DNA from 4 places in the Streptomyces sp. NPDC054834 genome. Region 4 is predicted to be linked to each of the others. Evidence: riboswitches for the same ligand, from Rfam matches in the RefSeq annotation. Region 4 holds a riboswitch; each other region holds the start of a gene.
The links. Region 4 has a riboswitch for cyclic di-AMP ahead of ACWGJM_RS00095 (transglycosylase family protein). Riboswitches for the same ligand answer to the same signal wherever they lie in the genome.
Positions count from the first base shown of each region.

Region 1 (7,210 bases), on a different contig from region 4:
GACTTGCCGAGGAACGGGCCGAGGGGCACGTACTCCCAGGCCTGGATGTCGCGTGCCGACCAGTCGTTCAGCAGGCACAGCCCGAAGACGTGCTCCCGGAAGTCGCCCAGCGGGACCGGCCTGCCCCGCTCCGAGGGGACGCCGACGACGAAGCCGACCTCGGCCTCGATGTCCAGGCGGACGGAGGGCCCGAAGACGGGAGTGGGGTCGGTGGGACCCTTCCGCTGGCCGGACGGCCGTACGACGTCCGTGCCCGACACCACGACCGTCCCGGAGCGGCCGTGGTAACCGATCGGCAGGTGCTTCCAGTTGGGGGTCAGTGGATCCTCGGCGTCGGGGCGGAAGATGCGGCCCGCGTTCCGGGCGTGGTGCTCGGAGGAGTAGAAGTCGACGTAGTCGGCGACCTCGAAGGGTAGGTGCAGGGTCACCGAGGACAGGGGGTGGAACAGCGGTTCGATCGTCTCCCGGTGAGCGGGCACCGTCACCCAGGCCGTCAGGGCCCGCCGTACGTCCGACCACGCCGTACGGCCGGCGGCGAGAAGCGGGTTGAGGGTCGGGTGCGCGAGCAGGGAGGCGTACGGCGAACCGATCGCGCGCGCCGCCGCGCCCGCGTCGAGCACGTGGTCGCCGAGCCGGACGCCGACGCGCCGCTCGGTCGAGCCGGCGGGGGAGAAGACGCCGTAGGGGAGGTTGTGCGGGCCGAAGGGGTCGCCCTCGGGGACGTCGAAGGGGGGCATGGGGTGCTGCCTCGCTCTCATCCGGTGCCATCACTGCGTGCCGTTGCATGTGGTCGGGCCACACGTTACGGGTGAGTTGCATGTCCTGGGCAGCGTGCCGGGTAGTGTCTAAAGAGTTCGCAATGTCCGAATAGGCCTTGTCGGAGCGGTCAATTCCGGCTTAGCGTCACTTTGGGGGACACGGACGGGGTGGGTCCGGTCCGTAGGGGGGACGCGTGGGGGGACCCGTGGCCAGGAATTCCGTCGGTGTGCCTTTCGACGCGGACAGGAACGTACCGGGACTGATCGTCAAGTTCGGCGACTATCCCCTGCACCATGGCGGTGTCGGCGCCATCCGCAGCCTGGGCCGCCTGGGCGTCCCGATGTACGCGATCACCGAGGACCGCTACACGCCCGCGGCCTCCTCCCGTTACCTCACCCGCGCCTTCGTCTGGCCGACCAGCGGGGCGGAGGAACCGGAGTGCCTGGTGGAGGGGCTCAGGCGGATCGGCCGGCGCATCGGTCGCCCCACCGTCCTCATCCCCACCGACGAAGAGGCCGCCGTCCTGATCGCCGAGCACCAGGACGACCTGATGGACCGATTCCTCTTCCCGCGTGTCGACGCCGGCCTGCCGCGCCGGCTGGCCAGCAAACAGGGGCTGCACGAGCTGTGTGGGGAGCATGGCATCGCCAGTCCGTCGGCGGCCTTCCCGGAGTCCTACGAAGAGATCGTCGCCTACGCCGACACCGCCCGCTACCCGGTGGTGGCCAAGAACCGCGAGGCGTTCGTCCGGCGCAAGCGGCCCGCCGTGAACGGCACCACCAGGATCGCCACCCGCGAGGGCCTGCTCACCCTGGCCCGCGACTGGGGCGAGCACCCCGGCGTGATCCTCCAGGAGTACCTGCCCCGGGAGGACGCCGAGGACTGGATCGTGCACGCCTGCTTCGACGCCGACTCCACACCGCTCGCGATGTTCACCGGCGTCAAGGTGCGTTCGTGGCCGCCGCACGCGGGCATGACGGCGAACGCGTACGTCGTCGACAACCCGGAACTCGCCGACCTCGCCGCACGTTTCATCAAGCAGATCGGCTTCAGCGGCATCATCGACCTCGACCTGCGCTTCGACCGGCGCGACGGACAGTACAAACTCCTCGACTTCAACCCGCGTATGGGCGCCCAGTTCCGGCTCTTCGAGAACGAGTCCGGCGTGGACGTCGTACGTGCCATGCACCTGAATCTGACCGGCCGCCCGGTTCCGGAGGGGGAACAGCCGGCCGGCTGGCGCTACATCGTGGAGAACATCGACCTCCCCGCCCTTCTCGCCTACCGCCGCAGCGGCTACACGACGCCGCACGCGCCGGCCCGGGCGAGCGGGACGGAGCTGGCCTGGCTCGCGGGTGACGACCCGCTGCCGTTCCTCACGATGCTCGCGCGCTTCGTGCGACCGGGCGCGAAGCACCTCTATCAGCTGTGGCGGACCAACCGCCGCGGCAGCGGCACCGGTTCCGGCGGCTAGCCCGCCCTGGGCGGCCTGTCCGGACCGGCGCATCGTTCACCACCACGAAGTGACGGAAAACACGTCCTGGGGAGGGACTTCGTGATTCAACCGGTTGCAGTCATCGGCGCCGGGCCATTCGGCCTGTCCACCGCCGCCCATCTGCGGGCGCGCGGTATCCCCGTCCGCGTCTTCGGCGATCCCATGGTCAGCTGGCGCGACCACATGCCCGCCGGAATGCTCCTCAAGTCCACCCCGGTGGCGTCCAACATCGACTGCCCCCAGCCCGGTCACTCGCTCGTCGACTACTGCGACGCGGCGGGCATCCGCCGGCTGGTCACCGACGAGGACATCATCCCGGTCGAGACCTTCATCGCCTACGGCGAGTGGTTCCAGCAGAAGCTGCTGCCCGACCTGGAGCGGGTGCGGGTGGTGTCCGTGGACCGGGGCGCGGGCGGCGGCTTCGAACTCAAACTGGACTCCGGTGAGTTGTTCACCGCGCGCGCGGTGGTGGTCGCCACCGGCCTGTCCGGACTGGCCCACCTCCCGGCCGAGCTGGCGTCGGCGGCGCCCGACGGACCCAGCCTCACCGGCCCGGTGTCCCACAGCTCCCAGCACCATGACCTGACCCGGTTCTCCGGCAAGGAACTGATCGTCGTCGGCGCCGGCCAGTCCGCGCTGGAGACGGCGACCCTGGCAGCGGAGGCCGGCGCCCGGGTACGGGTGGTGTCACGCGGTCGCGGCCGGGTCGCCTTCGGGGCCCCGCCCTGGAACCAGCCGAGGCTGCGCCCCGAGTCGCCCTTCGGCCGAGCCTGGTCCCTCTGGGCGCTGAGCTACTACCCGCACCCCTACCGCTTCCTCCCGGCCCGCACCCGCCACTACCTGGTCCGCCGCGTCCTCGGCCCGCTCGGTGCCTGGTGGCTGCGCGACCGCTTCGAGGGGAAGGTCGAGGTGGAGGAGGTCGAGCGGGTGGCCGGCGCGGACGCCTCCGGCGGCAGCCCGGTCCTCACCGTCCGCACCCACGCCGGGCGAACCACCCAGGTCCCCGCCGACCATGTCATCGCGGCCACCGGCTACCGCGTGGACATCGCGGCCATGGACTTCCTCGGCCATGAGCTGCGCACCCGGCTCACGGTGAGCCGGGGGACGCCCCGTCTGGGTGCGGGATACGTCTCCTCCGTCCCCGGGCTGTACTTCACCGGCCTGCCGGCGGCGTCGTCGTACGGCCCGGTGATGCGCTTCGTCTGCGGCACCGAGTTCGCCTCGCCGCGCCTGGCCAAGCACCTCGCGGCGGCACACGGCTGACGGACTACTGCTCCTCCGCCGCCGCCCGCTGCCCGCTGCCGGGCCAGGAAGTCCTGGATCAGTTCACGCCGGACACCATGACGGGCAGCGGGCGGCCGGGGAGCTTCGGGATGCGCCGCGCGCCTCGACACCGTCATCAAGGAGTCCCTGGGCACCAGTTGGGGCTGAAAACAGCGGTGAGTCGTGGGGGCGCGGTGTCCGTATTCTCTGATCATGGCCGCACCCCCCGCATATTCCCCCCCGACATCCCCCGCGTTTTCGCTCGTCGCGACCGATCTCGACGGAACGCTCCTGCGTGGCGACGACACCCTCTCCGACCGCTCCCTCGCCGCCCTCGCCAGGGCCGGGAGAGCGGGCGCCCGGCACCTCGTGGTGACCGGGCGCCCGGCGCCGCGGGTGCGGCCGCTGCTCGACGACCTCGGCTGCACGGGGCTCGCCGTGTGCGGACAGGGTGCGCAGGTGTACGACGCCGGCGCCCACCGCCTGCTGTGGTCGGTCACCCTGGACCGGGAGCTGGCGGAGACCGCGCTCGGCAAGATCGAGGCAGAGGTGGGGGAGGTGTACGCGGCCGTCGACCAGGACGGGGTGGACGGGCTCACGCTCATCGAGCCCGGCTATCTGATGCCCCACCCCACCCTGCCCGCCGTACGGGTCCGGCGGCGCGACGACCTGTGGTGCGAGCCGATCAGCAAGGTCCTGCTGCGGCATCACGCCCTGTCGGACGACGAGTTGGCCGCCACGGCCCGTGCGGCCGTGGGATCGCTGGCGACGGTGACCATGTCGGGGCCGGGGACCGTCGAGCTCCAGCCGTGCGGCGTCAACAAGGCGACCGGGCTGGCGCTGGCCGCCGACCACCTCGGGCTGAGCGCCGAACGGGCCATCGCCTTCGGGGACATGCCCAACGACATCCCGATGTTCGACTGGGCCGCCCACGGTGTGGCGATGGCCAACGCCCACCCCGAGCTGAAGGCGGTGGCCGACGAGGTCACTTTGTCGAACGAGGACGACGGCATCGCCGTCGTCCTCGAAAGACTCTTCCCCTGAGCGGGGCGGTCAGTACGCGCCGAACACGTTGTCGATCGAGCCGTAGCGGTGGGCGGCGTAGTTGCAGGCGGCCGTGATGTTCGCGACCGGGTCGTAGATGTTCCACGAGGTGCCGGCCACGTGGTAGCTGGCGAACGTGGGGTCGATGACCTGGAGCAGGCCCTTGGACGGGATACCGGCGGCCGCGTTGGAGTCCCAGAGGTTGATGGCCACCGGGTTGCCCGACGACTCGCGGATCACGTTGCGGTAGATGCCGTTGTACGTACCCGGGATGCCTTTCTGCGCCATGATCGCGAGCGACTCGCGGATCCAGCCGTCGAGGTTGTTCGAGTACGCGACCGTGGTGGCGGCCGCGGGGGCGGCCGTCGGGGCGGCCGTGGTGGTGGCCGCGGAGGCGCTGGTCGCGCCGATCAGCGGGAGGGCGAGCACGGCGGCGCCGGTGCCGGCGACGGCGAGCTTGCGGGCGAGGCGGGCGAAGGGGGCACGGTGCTGAGCGGCAGCAGACATGTCGAAGTTCCTCTCCGTCGCCTGCGAGGTGAGCTGTCGGGTTCGGGCTGGGAGGTGCCCGGCCGTGCCGCCCGAAGGGCGGTACGGCTTAACCCCGAGCCGTTCCGGGACGACGGGTGTCGCCCGGACCGGCGGCAAACCTGGGTCCCCCGCTCCTGCCGTCGTGAATGAGTTCGTCGATGGGTGTGACGGGCGGCGGCAGGATTCGGCGTTCCGCCCGACGGCCGGGAACGTATGCGAGAGCACATGTCCTGAACAAGCGTCGGATTCACACAAAGTCCTAGTTGACCTTGTTCTGAGGCGTATGGGGTGCTTGATCCTTTGCGTCTGCCAACCCTCAACTGGCCAATGGCGGCAAGCGGTCTGCCGGTGTCGGGGGGTGGGGTGCTCCGATCGGCCGACGTGACCCAATTCACGGAATGACAATCGCGGCAAATAGGACATGAAGGGCGCCGTATTGGGTAGCGCATCGGGCGTGGGAGCGGAAGGTGAACTGCTCCAAGCGGCGCAGTCATGTCGTACTTCCGGGTAAGTCGATAAATATCTGTGCTTATCGACCGATTGAAAACATAACGGGCGTGATCCGATAGCGCCCGGCCTGTAACAGTGGGCGCCCTCGGTGATCGAAAGCTGACCGGATACGCTGACTTGAGTGAGGGCAGCGACCTATCGACAAACCGTGTAATCGCCAGCAGGCACCAGCAGACAGGAGACCCCTCGTGACCGTCGTCGGGCCGTTCGGGCTTAGCGTGCGGGACCAGGCTCTGGAAGCCGATGTCCAGGCCGGATTGGCGGCTGTCGAGGAGGGACTGCTCGAAGCCACCAAGAGTGAGGTCCCCTTCATCACCGGGGCCGCCCAGCACCTCGTGCGGGCGGGCGGGAAGCGGTTCCGGCCGCTGCTCGTGATGCTCGCGGCGCAGTTCGGGGACCCGTACGCGCCGGGAATCGTGCCCTCGGCGGTCGTCGTCGAGCTCACCCACCTCGCGACGCTCTACCACGACGACGTCATGGACGAGGCCGCGGTGCGCCGCGGAGTGGACAGTGCGAACACCCGCTGGGGCAACTCCGTCGCCGTCCTCACCGGCGACTTCCTCTTCGCCCGCGCCTCCCAGATCCTCGCCGACCTCGGCCCCGAGGCCGTACGGGTGCAGGCCCTGGCGTTCGAGCGGCTGGTCACCGGGCAGATCCTGGAGACGGCGGGGCCGCAGGACGGCCGCGACCCGGTGGAGCACTACCTGGATGTCCTCGGCGGCAAGACCGGGTCGCTGGTGGCGGTCTCCTGCCGCTTCGGCGCCATGATGTCCGGGGCCGACGAGACGGTCGTGGACGTCCTGACCCAGTACGGCGAGAGGCTCGGCGTGGCCTTCCAGCTCGCCGACGACGTGCTGGACATCGCCTCCGACTCCCACGAGTCCGGCAAGACCCCGGGCACCGACCTGCGCGAGGGCATCCCCACCCTGCCCGTGCTGCGCCTCAGGGAGCGGGCGGCCCGGCTGGGGCTGGCCGAGGACATCGCCCTGTGCGACCTGCTCGACTCCGACCTGACCGACGACGCCCGGCACGCCGAGGCGCTGGCCGCGCTGCGCGCCCACCCGGCGCTGGAGCAGGCCCGCCGGGACACCGTGCGCTACGCGGAGGACGCGCGGGCGGCGCTGGCGCCACTGCGGGAGTGCGACGCCAAGGCGGCCCTTTTGCAGCTGTGCGACGCGGTGGTGCACCGGGCCGGGTAGTGCCCGGGGTTTCCCTGGCCCATGCTGGAGGCTGCCGCCCCCAGACCCCCGCTTCGGCCTGAACGGCCTCGTCCTCGAACGCCGGACGGGCTGAGAAAGACGCCGGCGTGATCCAGTGCGACCCCTACGGGTCGGGGGACATCCCGCCTCCCCGTGTCATACCGCAGGCGTACATCGAGTTGCCTCCCGGGGCTGACGCATCCTCACGGCCGATTTGGTGAGATGGAAACCACGGAAATCACCACTCCTCACCGATTCGGGTGAGAATGGCGGCTCAGGGTTGACGAGGGTGAGGGCAGCCGCCGCCGACGACGGAGGTAAGGCACACATGGCACCGTACGGATCCGACGACACCACGTCCGACGACAGCATGGCCGACACCGACACGGCCACCGGACGACGCAAGGCGGCC
Region 1 is NZ_JBSGZV010000017.1:191,128-198,337, forward strand. It holds gene fahA (fumarylacetoacetase) at 1-737, opposite strand, end outside; gene ACWGJM_RS23830 (carboxylate--amine ligase) at 986-2,233, shown strand; gene ACWGJM_RS23835 (NAD(P)-binding domain-containing protein) at 2,315-3,517, shown strand; gene ACWGJM_RS23840 (HAD family hydrolase) at 3,731-4,561, shown strand; gene ACWGJM_RS23845 (transglycosylase SLT domain-containing protein) at 4,571-5,068, opposite strand; cyclic di-AMP (ydaO/yuaA leader) riboswitch at 5,072-5,257, opposite strand; gene ACWGJM_RS23850 (polyprenyl synthetase family protein) at 5,788-6,798, shown strand; gene ACWGJM_RS23855 (LolA family protein) at 7,127-7,210, shown strand, end outside.
Region 1: it holds a riboswitch for cyclic di-AMP, as region 4 does, so the genes downstream of both, ACWGJM_RS23845 (transglycosylase SLT domain-containing protein) here and ACWGJM_RS00095 (transglycosylase family protein) in region 4, are expected to answer to the same signal.

Region 2 (7,210 bases), on a different contig from region 4:
GTCTTTCGGAATCCGCGCGATTCATCGGCAAGGTGGCGGAGGGGCAATGAGCATGGACCTGCAATGGTTCAAGTCAAGCTACAGCGGCACCGAAGGCGGCAACTGCCTCGAAGTCGCCCTCGACTGGCGCAAGTCCAGTCACAGCGACAGCCAAGGCGGCAACTGCCTCGAAGTCGCCCCCTGCCCCCACGCCATCCACGTCCGGGACTCGAAGCTCGGCCCCGACAGCCCTCGCTTCACGGTCGCCGGACCCGCCTGGGCCGCCTTCGTCGGGTCGCTCACGCCACCCGCGTAGCCCCCGCGAACGGCATCTCGTCGATCGGTGCCAGACGCACCGGCGCAGACGGGTTCGGGGCGTGGATCATCTGGCCGTTGCCCACGTAGATGCCGACGTGGCTGATGCCGGAGTAGAAGAACACCAGGTCACCCGGAGCGAGTTCGGAACGGGAGACGCGGCGGCCCGCGTTGATCTGGGCGTAGGTCGTGCGGGGCAGGGAGATGCCCGCGGAGCGGTACGCGGCCTGGGCCAGGCCCGAGCAGTCGAAGGCGTTGGGGCCGGTGGCGCCCCAGACGTAGGGGCTGCCGAGTGCCCGGTAGGCGTAGGCGACGGCCGCCGCGGCGCGTGAGTTGGGGGCCGCCGCCGGGGTGGCCTCGTCTGCGGGCGGAGGGGTCGACGCGCGGGCCTGCGAGGGCAGTTGGGACAGCAGACGTCGAGCCTCGGCCAGCTTCCCGGTGACGGACTTCTTCTGCCGCTTCAGCTCCGCCTGCCTGGACCTGAGCGACGTCAGCTCGACGTGGGCGGCGCCCCGCAGCTGCTCGATCTCCCGCAGCCGCTTCCGTACCCGCGCCACGGCGTGTGCCTGCCGGTCGCCGGCCCGTTCGGCGAACGCGGCCCCGTCCAGGTACTGGTCGGGGTCGTCGGACAGCGCCAGTTGCAGCGCCGGGTCGATCCCGCCGCTGCGGTACTGCGCCGTGGCGATGGATCCCAGCGCGTCACGGGCCGAGTTCAGCTTCTCCTGTTTGCGGGCGGCCTGGTCCCGCAGCGTGTTCAGCCGCCGCTGGGCCGTGTCCGCCTTCTCCTGCGCGCCGTTGTACTTCTCGGTGGCGGCTTCCGCCTCCTGGTACAGCTTGTCGACCTTGGCCTTGACCTCGGCCGGTGAGAGCCGCGGCGCGGCGTGCCCGGTCCCGTCGAAGCCCGTCGCGGTCGCCGCGCCCGCCAGGGCGATGGTGACCGCCGTCCGGGCGGTGTTGCCGCTGAGCGGGCGCTGTCTGGGCTTGCGGTGCGCTGCCACCTGGACCGTCACGTCCTCTCGTAGGACCGCCGTGGGGAGCGGTTCACGCGTCCGGCGGCGGCCCGCACAGGGGAAACGGGCCGTCGCCGGACCTTCTTGGCGGTGGTGTCCGACTGCCGCCCCTGGCCCGGGCGGCGGTGGGGAGCCGGTCACCTGGTGGAGGACGCTAAACCCGGCTGTGACGGCCCGGTAACGCGATGTACGCAACTGACCTCACAGGACCGCCTGATGTCCGGGCATGACCGCGTCTCCGGCCCACAGCCGCCGCCTTCGGGTGGTGCGCTGACCGATGCGGCGGTTTCCCGTGCATGTGCCGACCACGGGGTGCTATGGGGCGCATATATGCGGCCGGTTAGGCTCCGGCCTCATGGACGTACTCATCCATCTCTTCGTCGGCCTGCACATCGTCGGCATCGCCGCGCTCCTCGGCGGCTTCCTGACCCAGATGAAGGCGATGGGACGCGGCGAGGCCCGCTTCGTCCCGGCCATGCTGCACGGCGCCTTCACCATGCTGGCGACCGGCGTGATCCTGGTCGGGCTCAACGAGGCCGACGACCACCACGTCAACACCATCAAGATCGGCATGAAGCTGGCCCTGCTGATCGTGATCCTCGGGCTGGTCTACGTGAAGCGGGACGAAGAGCGGGTCGACAAGAACCTCTTCGGACTGGTCGGCCTGCTGACCACGGCGAACATCTTCATCGCCGTGCTGTGGACCTGACCGCGCCCACGGCGACCACGAGCCACGCCGCCACCGAGATCCACACCAGCACCACCCCCGGCCCCCGCAGCCACGGGATCCCCAGGGCCGCGCCGGCCGACAGCGTGGCCGCCGCGGTCATCCCCATCGGGAACACCGTCGACCAGCGGCGCACGTCGTAGCCCGGCCGCGGCCGCACCGCCTCCGTGACCAGCAGGACGGCGTACCAGGCCCCGTCCAGCACGAGCAGCGCTACGGTCGCGGCGCGCAGGACGCCCTGGTCGTCGCCGCTCCACAGGGACAGGCGCCCGCTGTCGGCGGCGACCAGCCGCGCCCCGGCCAGCGCCGAGACGGCGAGCGCGCCGCCGCCGATCCACTGGTCCCCGGCGCCCTCGAGCAGCTGCCGCGGATCGAACCGGGCCAGGGCGAACCCGTAGAACACCAGTCCCAGCCAGAACAGTACGAGCGCCGTGTGCGCGAGCCACGCCGTGGCCGTCGCCCCGGCCAGCACGGCCCCCAGCACGGCGATCGACTCCGTGGCCACACAGCCCAGGAACACCGCCCCAGACATGCGCCGCTCCCACCGCCGGAAGACGTGGACGAGCAGCACCGGCCAGAGCACGACCGCCAGCGCGAGCAGCGCCTCGGCCAGGACCGTCCGGTCCAGCAGCGAGAACCGGGTGCCCAGCACCGCCGTGGCGGCCACCGCGGTGAGCGCGCTCGGCGTCTCCGCCTCCGCCGCCCACCGCTCCCGCTCGCGCAGCAGCCGCAGGGTGAAACCGGCCGCGAACCCCAGCCAGGCGGCGCAGGCCAGCCCCAGGGCGACCCGGGACAGCACTTCGCGACCGGCCAGCTGCAAGCCCACCGACACGATCCCGGTCGCCATGACGGCGGCACCGGCCGCCGGTGAACGCCGGGCCCACCAGACGCGCAGGGGTGAGAAGGGGCCGGGCATGGGCCCGATGCTAGGGGCCCGCCGGCTCAGGCCGGACGCACCACGCTGTGGATGATCGATTCGCCGCCGTAGTAGATCGACTCCTCCCGGACATAGGCGCCGGGCTTGGGAGCGTGGATCATCATGCCGTTGCCGATGTAGACGCCGACGTGGCTCACATCGTCGTAGAAGAAGACCAGATCACCGGGCCGGGCGTCGGCGAGGGAGACCGTGGTGCCGGCGTTGACCTGGTCGTAGGTGGTGCGCGGCAGGCTGACGCCGGCGGCCTTCCAGGCGGCCTGGGTGAGGCCGGAGCAGTCGTAGGAGCCAGGGCCGGTGGCGCCCCAGACGTACGGCTTGCCGATCTGGGCGCGGGCGAAGGCGATCGCCTTCTCGGCCTTGGTGGAGGACGAGGAGGACGGCGAGGTCGATGAGGTCGACGTGGACGAGTCCGACGAGGAGCCCGTCGAGGTCGACGCGTCCGACGAGCCGCTGTTCTGCTGCTGCGCCTCCGCCTGCGCCGCCGCCTGCTCCTTCGCGAGCTCAGCGGCCTTGCGCGCGGCCTCCTCCCGCTTCTGCTTCTCGATCGCCGCGAGCCGCGCCTTCTCCTGCGCCGTCAGCGTGGACAGCAGCTCGCGCGCGGTGGTGAGCTTCTTCTGGACGGTCGACTTGGCGGCCTGAAGATCGTGCTGGGAGTCGGTCAGCGTCTCGAGGCTCTCGGTGGCCTCCTGCCGCTTCTTCATGGTCGCGGACTGCTCGGTGACGTAGTCGTCGACCGCGTTCTTCTGCCGCTTGGTCAGCCGGCTCATCAGCTGGGCCTGGTCGAAGTAGTCCTGCGGGGTGTCCGCGAGCAGGAAGGTGGCGGTGTCGGGGGCGGCGGCCCCGGTCCGGTACTGGGCGGCCGCGAAGGAACCCAGCTTCTCGCGCGCCTTGTTGAGCTTCTCCGTGCGCTTGGCCACCTCGTCGAGGAGCGAGTCGACGCGCCGGCGCTGCTTGCCGGTCGTCTCCTTGGCCGCGTTGTACTTCTCGGTCGCCGACTCCGCCTGCCGGTACAGGTCGTCGACCTTCTTCTCGACCTCCTCCATGCTCGGCTTGTGGTCGGTGGAGGGGGTGGCGTCGGCCGTCTGGGAGAGCAGGGCGACGGAGGTGAGGGCGGCGGTGGCGAGGGCGGGCTTGCGTATGCCTGCCACACCCGAGGGGCGCTTGCGGTGCGACGCCAAGGGAGGCGACTCCTTCCAATGTTCCGCCTACCGGGTTAGCTGTCGGGTTCGGGCGGGTGGTTCGGAAGGGTTGCCCTACGGCCGTCGTCCCCGGTGGGGAGGGCGGGCCGATTCACCCCAAGGTCTCGGTGGGTCCCCGGCTCCGGCTGCCGTGAGGGGCGCACCGGACTCGGCGGAGGCCGCGCGGCCCGGCGAGGTTCGCCGGTGGGGGTCGTACGGCCTGGCGGAACGCTAGCCAACTCGTGTGACTCATGTGAAGGTTGGTGCACGATATGTCCGATACATTTTCGTGACCCGAGACGGGTGTGTCGTTGTCGTGACCATGTGCTTTCACAGGGTGAGGAGATCGTCCGTCGGCCAAGTTCCGAGGGTGGCGGCCGGTTGTCGGTGGGGCGCCCTAGACTCGGAGAGCGATGAGCAGCCTCTTTGACGACAGCTTCCTGGCGGACCTCCAGGCCCCTCGCGGGCACGACGAGGAGTCACCGCCGCCGCCCGAGGACGATCACGCTCCGGAGCCGGTTCCGGACGATCTGTTCGGCGGGAAGTTCGACGTGCCGCCGGACCGGGACGAGTATTACCGCGACGGCGCCCCGCGCCCGGCGATCGACGCCGCCGCGCTCCTGGAGGGGCTGAACGACAACCAGCGCGCGGCCGTCGTCCACGCCGGCTCCCCGCTGCTCATCGTGGCCGGCGCCGGCTCCGGCAAGACCCGTGTGCTCACCCACCGCATCGCCCACCTGCTCGGCGAGCGGGGCGTCCACCCGGGCCAGATCCTGGCGATCACCTTCACCAACAAGGCCGCCGGCGAGATGAAGGAGCGCGTCGAGCAGCTCGTCGGCCCGCGCGCGAACGCTATGTGGGTGATGACCTTCCACAGCGCGTGCGTGCGGATCCTGCGCCGGGAGAGCAAGAAGCTCGGCTTCACGTCGTCGTTCTCGATCTACGACGCCGCCGACTCCAAGCGCCTGATGGCCCTGGTCTGCCGCGACCTGGAACTCGATCCCAAGCGCTACCCGCCGAAGTCCTTCAGCGCCAAGATCTCCAACCTGAAGAACGAGCTGATCGACGAGGAGGACTTCGCCGCCCAGGCCGCCGACGGCTTCGAGAAGACCCTCGCCCAGGCCTACGCCCTGTACCAGTCGCGGCTGCGCGAGGCCAACGCCCTCGACTTCGACGACCTGATCATGACGACGGTCAACCTGCTCCGCGCCTTCCCGGACGTCGCCGAGCACTACCGCCGCCGCTTCCGCCACGTCCTGGTCGACGAGTACCAGGACACCAACCACGCCCAGTACGCCCTCGTACGGGAGCTCGTCGGCACCTCGGAGCACCCGGCGGACGTGCCGCCCGGCCCGGACGACCTGACGCCCGCCGAGCTGTGCGTGGTGGGCGACGCCGACCAGTCGATCTACGCCTTCCGCGGCGCGACCATCCGCAACATCCTCCAGTTCGAGGAGGACTACCCGGACGCGACGACGATCCTGCTGGAGCAGAACTACCGCTCCACCCAGACGATCCTCTCCGCGGCCAACGCGGTCATCGAGCGCAACGAGTCCCGCCGCCCCAAGAACCTGTGGACCAACGCGGGCGCGGGCGCCCGCATCACGGGCTATGTCGCCGACACCGAGCACGACGAGGCGCAGTTCGTCGCCGACGAGATAGACCGCCTCACGGACGCGGGCGAGGCGAAGGCCTCAGACGTCGCCGTCTTCTACCGCACCAACGCCCAGTCCCGTGTCTTCGAAGAGGTCTTCATCCGCGTCGGCCTGCCCTACAAGGTCGTCGGCGGTGTCCGCTTCTACGAGCGCAAGGAGGTCCGGGACGTCCTGGCCTACCTGCGCGTCCTCGCCAACCCCGAGGACTCCGTCCCGCTGCGCCGCATCCTCAACGTGCCCAAGCGCGGCATCGGCGAGCGCGCCGAAGCGATGATCGACGCCCTGGCCCAGCGGGAGAAGATCAGCTTCCCGCAGGCGCTGAAGCGGGTCGACGAGGCGTACGGCATGGCGGCGCGGTCGACGAACGCGGTCAAGCGGTTCAACGTGCTGATGGAGGAGCTCCGTACGATCGTCGAGTCCGGCGCGGGTCCGGCCACCGTCCTGGAAGCCATACTCGAACGCACCGGATACCTGGCCGAGTTGCAGGCCTCCACCGACCCGCAGGACGAGACCCGCATCGAGAACCTCCAGGAACTCGCGGCAGTGGCACTGGAGTTCGAGCAGGAGCGTGGCGAGGGCGAGTCGGTGGGCCTGTCCGACTTCCTGGAGCAGGTCGCGCTGGTCGCCGACTCCGACCAGATCCCCGACGAAGAGGACGGCGACGGCGTCATCACGCTGATGACCCTGCACACCGCCAAGGGCCTGGAGTTCCCGGTGGTCTTCCTCACCGGCATGGAGGACGGGGTCTTCCCGCACATGCGCGCCCTCGGCCAGACCAAGGAACTGGAGGAGGAGCGGCGCCTGGCGTACGTCGGCATCACACGCGCGCGGGAGCGGCTGTATCTGACCCGGTCGGCGCTGCGCAGCGCGTGGGGCCAGCCCTCATACAACCCGCCCTCCCGTTTCCTGGAGGAGATCCCGCCCGCCCATGTGGAGTGGAAGCGGAAGGGAGCGGCGGCCCCGATGCCCTCCGGACCGGCGTCCGGGGTGGCCGCCTCGCTGTCCTCCACCCGCTCGCGCTCCTCGGCGTCGGGCGCCTCCGGCTTCGCCACCCGCAGGACCTCGGAGAAGCCGGTGGCTGCGCTGGCCGTCGGGGACCGGGTGACGCACGACCAGTTCGGGCTCGGCACGGTCGTCGGGGTGAAGGGCACGGGCGCGAACGCCGAGGCGACGATCGACTTCGGCGACACCAAGCCGAAGCGGCTGCTGCTGCGGTACGCGCCGGTGGAGAAGCTGTAGGAGGCGTCGGGGTTCCGGGGGCTCGGCGCCCCCGGGAGCCTACGCCGGGTCGAGCCCGTGGCTGCGCAGCCACGGCAGCGGGTCTATGGCCGCTCCGCCGCCCGGCCGGACCTCGAAGTGCAGGTGCGGGCCGGTGGAGTTGCCGGAGTTCCCGGAGTACGCGATCGGCG
Region 2 is NZ_JBSGZV010000004.1:169,485-176,694, forward strand. It holds gene ACWGJM_RS08045 (helix-turn-helix domain-containing protein) at 1-50, shown strand, start outside; gene ACWGJM_RS08050 (DUF397 domain-containing protein) at 47-295, shown strand; gene ACWGJM_RS08055 (NlpC/P60 family protein) at 279-1,292, opposite strand; gene ACWGJM_RS08060 (hypothetical protein) at 1,660-2,013, shown strand; gene ACWGJM_RS08065 (tellurite resistance/C4-dicarboxylate transporter family protein) at 1,991-2,947, opposite strand; gene ACWGJM_RS08070 (NlpC/P60 family protein) at 2,974-4,146, opposite strand; cyclic di-AMP (ydaO/yuaA leader) riboswitch at 4,155-4,331, opposite strand; gene pcrA (DNA helicase PcrA) at 4,560-7,040, shown strand; gene ACWGJM_RS08080 (M23 family metallopeptidase) at 7,080-7,210, opposite strand, start outside.
Region 2: it holds a riboswitch for cyclic di-AMP, as region 4 does, so the genes downstream of both, ACWGJM_RS08070 (NlpC/P60 family protein) here and ACWGJM_RS00095 (transglycosylase family protein) in region 4, are expected to answer to the same signal.

Region 3 (7,210 bases), on a different contig from region 4:
GACCAGTACGGTGACGTGCCGCCGCACTTCGTTCTGGTCGAACGTGGTCTCCTGGTGGACCAGGTACGACCGGATGGGTTCGCCGCCCACAGCGGCCTCCACCGCCTCGGCCACGAGGGCCGGGTAGTAGCCGCTGCGCTCGATCGCCGCGCGCAGCCCCTGGGACGTCGTACTGGTCTTGGCCATGACGTCCATCCTAATCCGTGGGCGGGTGCGGTCCGGGCCAGCCAGGGGCAGCCGGGCGGGACCCCGCGGCCGTACGCGGGCGCCTGCCCACGAGCCCGGCACGAGGTCGAGCCGCTCGGCGGCGGTCAGACAGGAGACGGGCTCGGAGGCACCCTCGTCGGCCTCGAAGGCGACCACCAGGGGCGGCGCGTCGCCGAGGAAGCCCCTGAGCCTCGTCACCGCTGCGGCGGTGGGTGTGCGGAAGGCACCTCCCCGGCTCAGTAGACCGGCAGGGTGCGCGGCCCGAGGTCGTCGCGGGCGGGCGGGGGTGCGAGGCGCACGGAGGCGCTGAGGACGCTCAGGCCCTGCGGGGCGACCACGACGGGCTCCATGGTGACCGCGACGACCTCGGGGTGGTCGTCGACCAGACGGGACACGCGCAGCAGCAGCTCCTCCAGGGCCGGGGTGTCCACAGGGGTCGAGCCGCGCCAGCCGAACAGCAGCGGCGCCGTCCGGATCGACCGCACCAGGGAGGTCGCATCCCGGTCGGTCACCGGAACCAGCCGGTGAGCGATGTCGCCGAGCAGCTGCGAGGCCGCTCCGGCGAGTCCGAAGGAGAGCACCGCCCCGGCCGCCGGGTCGATCACGGCCCGTACGACGGTGTCGACGCCGCGCGGTGCCATCCCCTGCACCACCGGCCGCAGCTCCTCGGGCCGACCGAACAGCTCGGTCAACTCCGCGTACGTCCGGCGCAGTTGCTCCTCGTCCGCGAGGTCGAGGCGTACGCCGCCCAGGTCGGCGCGGTGCCGCAGGTGCGGGGCGGTCGCCTTGAGGGCCACGGGGTAGCCGAGGGTGCGGGCGGCTTCGGCGGCGGCGTCCGGGGTGGGGGCGGGCAGCGCGCGGTGCACCTGGATGCCGTACTTCCCGAGCAGCTCGCAGGTCTCCTGCGTCCCGAGCGTCAGGCCCTGCCCGCGCGCGAGCATCCCGTCGATGAGCAGGGCGGCCCCCTTCTCGTCGATGTCCTCGTACTCGGGCACCTTCCCCGGGTCGGCGGCCTCCCTGCGCCACTGCGCGTACTTCACGGCTTCCCCGAGAGCCCGTACGGCCCGCTCGGCGGCGGGGTAGGCGGGGATGAGCCGCGAGCCGGTGCCGGCGGGGGCGGTGCCGGCCGGCTTGTCCACAGCCGCCGCCATGGCGGGCAGTCGTTCCACGGGGCGGTGCGGGTCCCCGCCCTCGGTGCCTGGTGCCTTGGTGCCCCCTTGCGGTGCCGTGCTCGCCGCGGCCGACAACGCCTCCGCGAGTCCCCCGAGCTCCACGTGCACGACGAGCACCGGCTTCCCCGGCACCCCGGCGGCAGCCGACCGCAGCGCCTCCGCCAGCTCCGCGTCCCCCGGCGACGCCTCGCCGATCGCCGGTATGGCGGTCACCACCACCGCGTCACACGTGTCATCGGCCAGCGCCCGGGACAACGCCGCGTGAAAATCCTCCGCCGAAGCCCCCGTCGTGAGGTCCAGGGGACGCATCGGCCGCAGCCCCTCCGCGAGACACTGGTCGTACGTCAGCAGCCCCAGCGACTCCGAGTTCCCCAGGATCGCCACCCGCGGCCCGGCGGGCAGCGGCTGCCGGGCGAGCAGCAGTCCGGCGTCAACCAGTTCGGTGATCGTGTCCACCCGGATCACCCCGGCCTGCCTGAGCAGCGCGGACACGGTGGCATGCGGCAACCGCGTGGCCCGTACCGCGTGCCCCTGTGGCGCGGACCCGGCCCCCTGCACCACCACGAGCGGTTTCGCCGCGGCGGTCCGCCGGGCGAGCCGGGTGAACTTGCGGGGGTTGCCGATGGACTCCAGGTACATGAGGACGACGTCGGTGTCCGGATCGTCGTACCAGTACTGGAGGACGTCGTTGCCGGAGACGTCCGCCCTGTTGCCGGACGACACGAAGGTGGAGACACCCGTGACGCCGGTGACCCCTCCCCCGCGCCGGTGCAGCCGGGACAGCAGCGCGATGCCGATGGCGCCGGACTGGGCGAACAGCCCGATGCGACCGGGGCGGGGCATCTCGGGTGCCAGGGAGGCGTTGAGCCGCACCTCCTCGGAGGTGTTGATGACCCCGAAGGCGTTCGGCCCGATGATCCGCATGCCGTACGTGCGCGCCTGCCGGACGAGTGCGCGCTGTCGCTTGCGCCCGTCCGGCCCGGCCTCCGCGTACCCGGCGGCGAGCACGACGAGCCCCTGTACGCCGTGCTCGCCGCACTCGGCGACCACTTCGGGCACATGCTCGGCGGGCACGGCCACGACGGCCAGGTCCACGGGGCCGTCGATCTCCCGCACCGAGCGGTGCGCGGGCACCCCGCCGGCCTCCTTCAGGTCCTCGGGGTAGGCCTTGTTGACGGCGTACAGGCGTCCGGTGAAGCCGGCGTCCCTGAGGTTGCCGAGGACGCCGCGCCCCACGCCCCCGGGCTCGCGGCCGACGCCGACCACGGCGACCGACCGCGGCACCAGCAGCCGCTGCACCGACCGTGCCTCGGCGCGCTGTTCCCGAGCGCGCTGGACGGCGAGCGAGCGGTCGGTGGGTTCGAGGTCGAACTCCAGGCGTACGACGCCGTCCTCGAAGCTGCGCTTCTGGGTGTAACCCGCGTCCGTGAACACCTTGATCATCTTGGTGTTGGCTGGGAGGACCTCGGCGGCGAAGCGGCGGATGCCCCGCTCGCGCGCGACGGCCGCGACGTGTTCGAGGAGGGCGGAGGCCACCCCGCGGCCCTGGTGGGCGTCCTGCACCAGGAAGGCGACCTCGGCCTCGTCGGAGGGAGCGGAGGCGGGCATGCCGTCGGCGCCGATGCGGTCATAGCGTACGGTGGCGATGAACTCGCCGCCGACCGTGGCCGCGAGTCCCACCCGGTCCACAAAGTCGTGGTGCGTGAAGCGGTGGACGTCCTTGGCGGACAGGCGCGGGTAGGGCGCGAAGAAGCGGTAGTACTTCGACTCGTCCGACACCTGTTCGTAGAAGCTGACCAGCCGGTCGGCGTCATCAACGGTGATGGGCCGGATGCGCGCGGTTCCGCCGTCGCGCAGCACCACGTCCGCCTCCCAGTGGGCGGGGTAGTCGTGCCGGTCCTGCCGGTCCGCCGGGGTCTGCATGGGCCCCAGAGTACGGCTCGCGTCCGACAACGGCGCGAGGCAGTCTGTGGGGGACGACATCGGATCGAGGCCGCGATCCGACGACACACCCGGACGGGACGAAGGACCACTCCGGGCATGCTTCACGATATGGGAAACTGGTCTAGACAACCCTGAGAACTGAAGGGCAGCAACACATGGCTGAGCGCCGCGTCAACGTCGGCTGGGCCGAGGGCCTCCACGCCCGCCCCGCATCCATCTTCGTCCGAGCCGCCACGGCCGCAGGCGTGCCGGTGACGATCGCCAAGACCGGCGGCACTCCGGTCAACGCGGCCTCCATGCTGGCCGTCCTCGGCCTCGGCGCCCAGGGCGGCGAGGAGATCGTCCTCGCCTCCGACGCCGAGGGTGCGGACGCCGCCCTGGACCGGCTGGCCAAGCTGGTCTCCGAGGGACTCGAGGAACTGCCCGAGACCGTCTGAGCGCACACCGCACAGAACGGTGGAGCCGCGTCGCCCCTTTCGGGCGGCGCGGCTCCACCGTTTTACCGGGAATTCCGGGAGCGCCATGAATTCAGGCAGCGGAAAATAACCCCCGCCGAATTGCTCCTCTTTGTATACGGCGCCCGTGTTAATGCCGCAGGCTCGGAATGTTTACGGCTTGTTGCGAAGTCCTCACGCGTTCCGGGCGGTCGGTGCCGCCGGTGAAACGCAGCCGGTGCGCGGCCGTCGCGCGTTCGGTGTGCAGCGCCGTGATCGCCCTGGCGCGCTCGCCCTCGCCACGCGCCACCGCGTCCACGATGGCGCCGTGCTCGGTCCAGGACTCCACCGGGTCGGCGGGCGCCTCCACCGTGTACATCCAGGCGATCTTGTGCCGCAGCTGGGTCAGTACGGAGGTCAGGGCGTGGCTGCCGGAGGCCTGGGCGAGCGTCTCGTGGAACCAGCCGCCCAGGGAGCGCAGGTCGTCGCTGTTGCCCCGGCGGGCCCGCTCCTGGCCCAGCCGCACCAGGCCGCGCAGCACCTTGAGATGGGCCTCGGTGCGCCGCTGGGCGGCCCGGGCGGCACCGAGCGGCTCCATCAGCATGCGCATCTCCAGCAGGTCGGCGGCCTCCTGCTCGGTCGGCTCGGCGACGCACGCGCCCGCGTGCCGCCGGGTCACCACGAAGCCCTCGGCCTCCAGGGTGCGCAGGGCCTCCCGGACGGGGACGCGCGAGACGCCGTAGCGGCGGGCGAGGAGTTCCTCCGTGAGGCGGCTGCCGCGCTCGTGGACGCCGGCCACGATGTCGTCCCGGATCGCCGTGCATACCGAGTGCGCCGGAATACGCATGACCGACCTCCGCCTTAATCCCCGTGAAACGTCGCCGATGGACGCGCGTTCCGTGACTCTATTGCAATGAGCGGGAATTTCCGACGGCGGGTCGGAATCCATGGATATTTTTTGGACAGCGAGGGGTGACGGGGCGCACGGAAACCACAAAAGCCCCGGCTCGTGGACCGGGGCTTCGGGTGGGGGTGGGTCTCCTGGCGGGAGTGCGCCTTCGTCAGACGTTCACGCCGTGCTTGCGGAGGTAGGCGACAGGGTCGACGTCGGAGCCGTACTCGGGGGTGGTGCGGGCCTCGAAGTGGAGGTGCGGCCCGGTGGTGTTGCCGGTCGCGCCGGACAGGCCGATCTGCTGGCCCGGGACGATCTTCTGGCCCACCGAGACGCCGATGGAGGACAGATGGCCGTACTGGGTGTACATGCCGTCGGCCATCTTGATCACGATCTGGTTGCCGTACGCCCCGCCCCAGCCGGTGGACACCACTGTGCCGGAGCCGACCGCGTGGACCGCGGTGCCGCTCGCGGCGTGGAAGTCGATGCCGGTGTGCGAGCCGGAGGACCACAGGGAGCTGCTGGCCTGGTAGCCGGTGGAGACGTAGGACCCGGTGATCGGCGCCACGAACGCGTTGAGCCGCTTGCGCTCGGCCTCGCGGGCCGCCCGCGCCTTGGCCTCGCGCGCCTTTTCCGCCTGCTCGCGGGCCTGCTCGGCGGCCTTCTTCCGCGCCGCCTCCTCGGCCGCCTTCAGGTCGGCGGCCTCCTGCTGGGCGGCCGCCTGGGCGTCGATGTGCTCGGGGACCGATTCGCTGATGGCGATGACCGGGGTGAGGGCGGTCTGCTCGGGCGCCGGCGCGGGCTCGGCGGCGAGCGCCGGGGCGGCGAGGCTGCCGACGGCGCCGGTGGTGGCGAGGACCGCGACGCCCGCCGCGCGGGCGGTGGTGCGGTGCATCCGGCTGGGACGGCGGTGCTTCCCGGTGGCGCGGGTGAACGCCATGAAGTGGCTGGTCCTTTCCTTCCTTCTCGCCTACCGGGTTAGCTGACGGGTTCGGAGCAGGAAGGTCTCCTACGGGCCCCCTCGCGGTGTGCGCGGGCGTCCGATTCACCCCAAGGGACGATGGGTCCCCGGCTCCCCTGGCTCGCGCCGTACGGGGACTCGGCGATCGCTGTCCGGTGCCGCGGGTGCGGCGCACTGCCTGACGAACAGCCTGGACGACGCTAAGGGCCACGACTTTCAATCCTCAAACGCAACAGGGTTTTTGTAGTGCACGCCACAGGGCAGACAGGCAACCTCCGCCCCAATTCGGACATCTGGGCAGAGACATGGGAGACGGACCCGGGGAACACCGTGGGGCCCCGGTGATCCATCGTCACCGGGGCCCCACGCGCGCGTGCCGCTGTCGCTCGCCTACTCGGCCGGCACGACGGAGACCTCGCCGATGCCGAGGGCCTCGACCGGCTCCTTGATCTGTGCCGCGTCCCCGACCAAGATCGTCACCAGACGGTCCACCGGGAAGGCGTTGACGACCGCAGCGGTGGCCTCCACCGTGCCGCTCGCGGCGAGCTGCCGGTACAGCGTCGCCTGGAAGTCCTCGGGCAGGTGCTGCTCCACCTGGTCGGCCAGTGTGCTCGCCACGGCCGCCGCCGTCTCGTACTTCAGCGGCGCCACCCCGACGAGGTTCTGCACGGCCACGTCGCGCTCGGCGTCGGTGAGCCCCTCCGCGGCGAGCGTGCGCAGCACCGTCCACAGGTCCTGGAGGGCGGGACCGGTGTTCGGGGTGTCCACGGAGCCGCTGATGGCCAGCATCGAGGCGCCGTTGCCCTCGGGGCCGGACCTGAGGACCTGCCCGAACGCGCGGACGCCGTAGGTGTAGCCCTTCTCCTCGCGCAGGACGCGGTCCAGGCGGGAGGTGAGGGTGCCGCCGAGGCAGTAGGTGCCGAGCACCTGGGCGGGCCACACACGGTCGTGCCGGTCGGCGCCGACGCGGCCGATGAGCAGCTGGGTCTGGACGGCGCCGGGGCGGTCGACGATGACGACGCGTTGGGTGTCGTCGGCGGTCACCGGCGGCACCGGGCGCGGCTGGGCCGCGGAGCCGCTCCACGCGCCCAGGGTCTCGCCGAGCAGCTCGTCGAGGTCGATGCCGGTGAGGTCGCCGACCACGACGGCGGTGGCGGTGGCGGGCCGCACGTGCCGCTCGTAGAAGGCGCGGACGGCCGCCGAGTCGATCTTGGCGACGGTGTCCTCGGTGCCCTGGCGGGGCCGGGACATGCGCGAGGTGGCCGGGAAGAGCTGCCGGGACAGCTCCTTGGCGGCGCGGCGGGAGGGGTTGGCCAGCTCGTGCGGGATCTCGTCGAGGCGGTTGCGCACCAGCCGCTCGACCTCGCCGTCGGCGAACGCGGGCGCTCTGAGGGCGTCGGCCAGCAGCCCGAGCCCCTTGGCCAGGCGGGAGGCCGGGACCTCCAGGCTGAGGCGGACGCCGGGGTGGTCGGCGTGCATGTCGAGCGTGGCGCCCGCACGCTCCAGCTCGGCGGCGAACTCCTCGGCCGAGTGCTTGTCGGTGCCCTCGGAGAAGGCCCGCGCCATGATCGTGGCGACGCCGTCCAGGCCGGCCGGCTCG
Region 3 is NZ_JBSGZV010000044.1:28,308-35,517, forward strand. It holds gene ACWGJM_RS38580 (DUF5998 family protein) at 1-195, opposite strand, end outside; gene ACWGJM_RS38585 (bifunctional acetate--CoA ligase family protein/GNAT family N-acetyltransferase) at 444-3,302, opposite strand; gene ACWGJM_RS38590 (HPr family phosphocarrier protein) at 3,479-3,760, shown strand; gene ACWGJM_RS38595 (GntR family transcriptional regulator) at 3,909-4,604, opposite strand; gene ACWGJM_RS38600 (M23 family metallopeptidase) at 4,819-5,589, opposite strand; cyclic di-AMP (ydaO/yuaA leader) riboswitch at 5,603-5,764, opposite strand; gene ACWGJM_RS38605 (M16 family metallopeptidase) at 6,001-7,210, opposite strand, start outside.
Region 3: it holds a riboswitch for cyclic di-AMP, as region 4 does, so the genes downstream of both, ACWGJM_RS38600 (M23 family metallopeptidase) here and ACWGJM_RS00095 (transglycosylase family protein) in region 4, are expected to answer to the same signal.

Region 4 (7,210 bases):
AAGCCCTCCGCGACGAGCGGTTTGTCGGCGAAGAAGCCGCTGCGGGCCTCGGCGGGGTCGAAGACCGCGCCCTCCTCACCCGGGTGCTCGTCCGCCGGATCAGGCGCCTCGAGCGGCTGCACGCACGGCCCCTTGCGCCACCACTCGGGCAGCATGGCGATCGCCTCGTCGCCGAGGGGGTTCACGCCCGGTCCCGCGGCCAGCGAGTGGGCCACGAGGACGTGCAGGCACTTCACGCGGTCCGGCATGCCGCCCGCGCTCGGGAAGCCTGCCAGGACCTCGATCTCGTCCCGGCGCCGGATGTAGTCCTCGTGCGCGGCCCGGTAGGCGGCGGCCAGTTCGGGGTCGCTCCCCAGCCGCTCGGTCATCTCCTTCATGACGCCGTCCGCCTCCAGCGTGCCGATCGCCGAGGCGGCGCGCGGGCACGTCAGGTAGTACGTCGTCGGGAAGGGCGTGCCGTCCGGCAGCCGGGGGGCGGTCTCCACCACGTCCGGCTGTCCGCAGGGGCACCGGTGCGCGATCGCGCGCAGTCCGCGCGGGGGCCGCCCGAGCTGCTGCTTGAAGGCCTCGACGTCCGCCTCGGTGGGCTCGGTGCGGGGAGTGGAGGGCGGGGGCGTTTCCATGCCTGTACGAAAGTCTCTCTGTGGGTTCACTGGTCGGAGGCGTCGGACTTGTCGACCCCGTCCCAGACGTTCGCGTACCAGGGGCGGTCGGCCGCCACCAGGTCGGCGCGCGCCTGCTTGGCCGCGCCCGGGTCGATCACGACGTATCCGGTCTCCCCCGGCATCACATAGTGCAGCCGCCGCCGGATCTGCTGCTCGGCGTACGTGTCGTCCTGCCACCGCGCCTTGAGGTCGCGCAGCTCTTCGACCCGCTCCTTGGCCTGCTGCTTCTCCCGCTGAAGGTCGGCGATCTGGGCGCGCTGGGAGACGTACTGCCGCATCGGGTAGGCCAGGGCCACCACCAGGGTGCACACCACGAGGGCGAGCAGCGCGGCCCGGCTGGTGAGCCGGGAGCGGCGGGCCTGCCGTTTGGTCTGGGAGCGGTAGACCCGGGCCGCCGTCTGCTCGCCGAGCAGCCGGATCCTGGTCGCGGTGGAGAAACGGTCCCGTTCCTTCGCGGCCATCTGGCTCTCCGCCTCCCCTGGGTGCTTCCTACGTGCGTACGTCCCCGGACACGGTACGGGACCGGGTACGGGGACGTACGTACGACTGGCTAGGCCTTACTCGGGGTTGACCGGTTGGGGTCAGCCCTTGGAGACCTCGGCGTTGCCCCTGAAGCGCGGGAACGCGCTGCGGCCGGCGTAGACCGCCGCGTCGTCGAGGATCTCCTCGATGCGCAGCAGCTGGTTGTACTTGGCGACGCGCTCGGAGCGGGCCGGGGCGCCGGTCTTGATCTGGCCGCAGTTGGTGGCGACGGCCAGGTCGGCGATGGTGACGTCCTCGGTCTCGCCGGAGCGGTGGGACATCATGCACTTGAAGCCGTTGCGCTGGGCGAGCTCGACGGCGTCCAGGGTCTCGGTCAGCGAGCCGATCTGGTTCACCTTCACGAGCAGGGCGTTGGCGGTGCCCTCCTCGATGCCGCGGGCCAGGCGCTCCGGGTTGGTGACGAACAGGTCGTCGCCGACCAGCTGGACCTTGTCGCCGAGCTTGTCGGTGATGACCTTCCAGCCGGCCCAGTCGTCCTCGAACAGCGGGTCCTCGATGGAGACGAGGGGGTAGGCCGCCACGAGCTCCTCGTAGTACTCAGTCATCTCGGCGGCGGAGCGGGACTTGCCCTCGAACTCGTACTTGCCGTCCTTGTAGAACTCGGACGCGGCGACGTCGAGCGCGAGCGCGATCTGCTCGCCCGGGATGTAGCCGGCCTGCTTGACGGCCTCGAGGATGAGGTCGAGGGCGGCGCGGTTGGACTCGAGGTTCGGGGCGAAGCCGCCCTCGTCACCGAGGCCGGTGGACAGGCCCTTCGACTTCAGGACCTTCTTCAGGGTGTGGTAGACCTCGGCACCCCAGCGCAGCGCCTCGGAGAAGGACTCCGCGCCGATCGGGGCGATCATGAACTCCTGGATGTCCACGTTGGAGTCGGCGTGCGAGCCGCCGTTCAGGATGTTCATCATCGGCACCGGCAGCAGGTGCGCGTTCGGGCCGCCCAGGTAGCGGAAGAGGGGGAGGTCGCTGGCCTCGGAGGCGGCGTGGGCCACGGCGAGCGAGACGCCGAGGATGGCGTTGGCGCCGAGGGAGCCCTTGTTGTCGGTGGCGTCCAGGTCGAACATCGCCTGGTCGATCAGGCGCTGCTCGGTGGCGTCGTAGCCGACCAGCTCCGGGCCGATCTGCTCGATGACGGCGAGGACGGCCTTCTCGACGCCCTTGCCCAGGTAGCGGTTGGGGTCACCGTCGCGGAGCTCGATGGCCTCGAAGGCGCCGGTGGAGGCGCCGGACGGGACGGCGGCACGACCCGTGCTGCCGTCGTCGAGGCCGACCTCGACCTCGACCGTGGGATTGCCTCGGGAGTCCAGGATTTCCCGGGCTACGACGACGTCGATGGACGGCACGAGCATCTCCTTCTTGGATGTGACGCTGAAAGTGCGGGGCTGGTGTGCCTTGCGACTAGAGCCTAACCGTCCCCGGGCCGTCGGCAGCCGACCGACCGCCCCGTGGACACGGTGACGGTACACATTGTTTGCCGACGGAACAAAGGGCCGGGAGGCAAAGAGACCGAGAGGCGGAGGGGAAGCAGAAGGAAAAGAAAAGACCCCGCCCCGGCGCGTACGGGGGAACACGCGCCGGAGCGGGGAGCCCCGTGGGGGACGGGGGGCGTGACCCTCACGGGGCCTCCATCATGGAGGCCACGGATATGAGGGCGCTGTGGTCGTACTACCAGCCAGGTGTCACTTCAGGTGCAGCTGCTGGCCCGGGTAGATGACATTGGCGTCGTCGATGATGTCCTTGTTCAGCTGGAACAGCTTCTGCCAGCCGCCGGCGACGTGGTGCTTCTCGGCGATCGAGCTGAGGGTGTCCCCCTTGACGACCTTGTACTCGCCGTCGCCCTTCTTGACCTTCTTGCCGGTCGGGGTGGTGACGGTCTTCTTGGCGGCCGGGCGCTCCGAGGAGCGGGAGGCGGCCTTCTGGTCGGCCGACCGGGTGGTGGTGCCGGCAGAGCTCGAGGAGTTGGAGGAGTTCGAGGAGCCGCTGCTCGAACCGGTGTAGGCGGCGCCGGACAGGCCCTTGCCGCAGACCGGCCAGGCACCCTTGCCCTGCGCGGCGAGGACCTTCTCGGCGACGGCTATCTGCTGGGACTTGGAGGCCTGGTTGGCCTGGGGGGCGTACTGCGTGCCGCCGTACGCGGCCCAGGTGGAGGCGGAGAACTGGAGACCGCCGTAGTAGCCGTTACCGGTGTTGATGGACCAGTTGCCGCCGGACTCGCACTGGGCGACCGCGTCCCACTCGGAGGCGGTGGCGGCGGAGGCGTTGCCGGCCGCCATCAGCGGGGCGGCGACGGCGGCGCCGGTGACACCGGCGACAGCGATGGCGCGAACGGCCTTGGACGGACGACGGTGCTTGCCCTTGCCGGAAAACAGCATGGATCGATCCCCTCACCGACGCCTGCGAGGTGAGCTGTCGGGTTCGGGCCGGTTGAGTTGCCCGGCCGCACCTCGCGTGGTTCTCGTGCGAGGTGCGGCTTCACCCCTAGCCGTCCCCGGCGGTCTTTCGACCTCCGGGCCCGGCGCTTACCTTGGGTCCCCCGCTCCTGCCTACGGCGCTTGACGCGACGACTGTTCCCGGGCAGCCGCTGGCAGGATTCGGCGTTGCGACGACCGGGGCCCGCGTTGGCGAGCGGTCACGACCGTAGACACGCGATCCGCGGAATTTCAAAGACGATCAGGGCTTCTGAGACTCATCCCACACTTTCAGCAAAGCGGACAACAAGCCCAAAACGGGGCGTCAACTCCCGCTACTTTGCACCCGTTTCGGCACTGAGTTCCAGGGTCTGACCGGGGGCGATGTTGTTCGGGTCGGTGCCGATGGCGTCCTTGTTCGCGGCGTAGAGCGCCCGCCACCCGCCCTCGAGGTCAAGGGAGTCGGCTATGGAGGCGAGGGTGTCACCGTCGCGGACGGTGTAGTCGCGCGCGGCGTGCCGGCCGGAGGTGGTGGCGGTCTGACCCTTTGTCACGCTTTCGTCCGCACTGTCACCCCGGTGACGGCCGCTGCTGATCGCCCCGGTGTCCACAAGGCTCCAGGAACCCCCGGTCTGCCATGAATTGTCCGAGTCGTCGACCTCGGGGGATGCCGTGGACGAGCCGCCGCTACCCCGGGACTTCCCGGAGCCGGAAGATGTCGACTTGTCCGTCTTGGCGGAATCGTCCGCACCCTTGGAGCCCGCATCGGCATCCAAGCCCGGCGAGGGCGAGGCGTCCGACGAGGAGCCGGAATCGGACGACCCCGACGAACCGGACGACGATCCCGAAGAATCCGCGGACCCCTTGGATTCCTTGGAATCGGATGAATCGGATGAATTCGACGAGTGGGAGGAGTCGTCGGAACCGGATGATCCGGACCCCCCGACGCCCGTGTCGACGTCCACCGAAGCGGAGTTCGACGTGAGGCCGGAGAGCAGGGCGCAGGTGGCCCAGGGCTTGGTGCCCTGGTCGGCGAGGATCTTCTCGGCGACCGCGATCTGCTGCGAGCGGCTGGCCTGGTCCGGGCTGGAGGCGTAGTCGAGGCCGCCGTACTTGTCCCAGTCGTCCTGGGACATCTGGAGGCCGCCGTAGTAGCCGTTACCCGTGTCGGCGCTCCACGAGCCGCCGCTCTCACATTCGGCCACCTTGTCCCACGTGGTCCCGTCGGCCGCGTTGGCCGCGGATGCGCCGAGCAACGGGATCGCGATGGCGGAGCCGGTCACTCCGGCCGCGACAAGGAGGGCCGGAGCCTGACGGGGGCGTCGGTGGCGACCGTTCCCGGAGAGCATGCGGTGACCTTTCGCAAGACAGCAGTAACCGGCGCGGCGGCTGCGGTGAGGCGCCGCGCTGACGAGTGAACGTATCGGCAGACGATCACTTGTCACAAGTTAATGCCGCGCAGATCACGTGAAGATCACAGAGTTGAACGCTGGTCACTTTTTTGCGAGGGCGCCGTCCGCCGTGCCGCTTACCAGTCGATTACCGGACGGGCGTGAACTCCACGGGCAAGGTGCGCAGTCCACGCATGATGAGCCCCCCACGCCACCGCAAATCGGCTGGTTCCACCGCGAGTCGGAGGTCGGGAAGACGGGTGAGGAGGGTGGCGAGCGCGGTCTGGCCCTCCAGCCGGGCGAGCGGGGCGCCGAGGCAGTAGTGGATGCCGTGGCCGTAACCGACGTGCTGATTGTCACGCCGTCCGAGGTCGAGGACGTCCGGGTCGGCGAACCGCTCGGGATCCCGGTCCGCGGCGGCGAGTACGACGAGCACGGGGTCGCCGGGTGCGATGTCCTGCCCGCCGACGGTGAGCGGCCGGGTGGCGAACCGCCAGGTGGCGAGCTCCACCGGGCCGTCGTAGCGCAGGAGTTCCTCGACGCCGGTCTCCAGCAGGTCCTGTTCGCCGCGCGCGAGGGACTCCTGAAGCCGCTGCCGCTGCCCGGGGTGCGTGAGGAGGGCGTACGTGCCGTTGCCGATGAGATTGACAGTCGTCTCGAACCCGGCGAACAGAAGGATGAACGCCATGGCGGCGGCCTCGTTCTCGGTGAGGTGCTCACCGTGGTCGGAGGCGCGGATGAGACCGGAGATGAGGTCCTCGCCCGGCGCCGGTTCGGCCGGGAGCGCCTCACGCTTCTTGTGGATCAGCTCGGCGAGGTAGCCCCGCATCTTCTTCACCGACCGTGCGACCCCGCCGCGCGGGCCTCCGCCGTGGCGGATCATCATCCCCGCCCAGTCCCGGAAGTCGTCCTGGTCCTCGCGCGGGACGCCGAGCATGTCACAGATGGCGTAGATGGGGAGCGGGAAGGCGAACTCGTGGATGAGATCGGCGGAGCCCTTCGCGGCGAACCCGTCGATGAGGTGGTCCGTCAGCTCCTGCACGCGCGGCGCGAACTCGGCGACGCGGCGGGGCGTGAACGCCTTGCTGACCAGTCGGCGCAGCCGGGTGTGGTCCGGCGGGTCGATGTTGAGCAGATGCGTCATCAGCTCGGCCTTGCGCTCCCCCGGGATCCCCGTCTTGCCCTTGGCGTGCGCGGGCTCGTCGTGGTGCGCCGGGTTCTTCGACAGCCGCGGGTCGGCCAGCGCCTGCTTGGCGTCGGCGTACCGGGTGACCAGCCAGGCCTCCACCCCGCTGGGCAACTTCGTCCGCCGCACGGGCGCGTGCTCCCGAAGCCAGGCATAGGCCGGGTAGGGGTTGCTCGCGAACTCCCAGGTGAACAGATCAGGGGCGGGCGCGTCGGAGGCTGCCTGGGGGTGGGGCTGGTTGGTCACCCCTTGACGGTATCCGGCTTCTCGGCGCGTGCCTCGGGGGCTATGGCCGTCCGCCGGACAGGCCCTGACCCGCCACGCCCTCGGCGGCCCGTATCGCGTCCCGGTAGGCCCGGGCCGCCGCTCTCAGGGCCGCCTCCGGGTCGACACCCTCCGCCTCGGCTCGCGTCGCGAGTGCCAGGAGGTCGTAGCCGATGCCCTCGCCCTGGGGCAGGGGCACGTCCAGGCCCGCGGTGCGTACCCGGGAGGAGAGCTTCGCGGCGAGGGCGAGACCGGGCTGGCCGAGGGGGATGCCCTCCGTCACGGAGGTGCGCTGCTTCTCGACCGCCTTGGTCCGCAGCCAGTGCTCCTTGACCTCCTCGGGGGTCTCGGCCGTCGCGTCGCCGAAGACGTGCGGGTGGCGGTGGATGAGCTTGGCGACGATGCCGCCGGCCACGTCGTCGACGGAGAAGGGGGCGTCGGCGTCCTCCTCCGCTATGCGGGCGTGGAAGACGACCTGGAGCAGGACGTCGCCCAGTTCCTCCCGCAGTTCCTCGCGGTCGCCGGCCTCGATCGCCTCGACGAGTTCGTACGCCTCCTCGATGCCGTACTTCGCCAGGCCCTCGTGGGTCTGGCGGGAGGACCAGGGGCACTCGGCGCGGATGCGGTCCATGACCTGGACGAGGTCGAGGAGGCGGGCACCGGGCAGGTCGTAGGAGGCGGGGAGCAGCTCCAGCTCCGGCATGGGCACCCGGCCGGTGCCGGCCAGGCGGGCCAGACCGTCCGTGAGGGCCGGCT
Region 4 is NZ_JBSGZV010000001.1:15,204-22,413, forward strand. It holds partial or broken gene ACWGJM_RS00080 (DUF501 domain-containing protein) at 222-623, opposite strand; gene ACWGJM_RS00085 (FtsB family cell division protein) at 650-1,126, opposite strand; gene eno (phosphopyruvate hydratase) at 1,247-2,554, opposite strand; gene ACWGJM_RS00095 (transglycosylase family protein) at 2,885-3,577, opposite strand; cyclic di-AMP (ydaO/yuaA leader) riboswitch at 3,582-3,766, opposite strand; gene ACWGJM_RS00100 (transglycosylase family protein) at 3,949-4,962, opposite strand; gene ACWGJM_RS00105 (cytochrome P450 family protein) at 5,153-6,436, opposite strand; gene ACWGJM_RS00110 (nucleoside triphosphate pyrophosphohydrolase) at 6,477-7,210, opposite strand, start outside.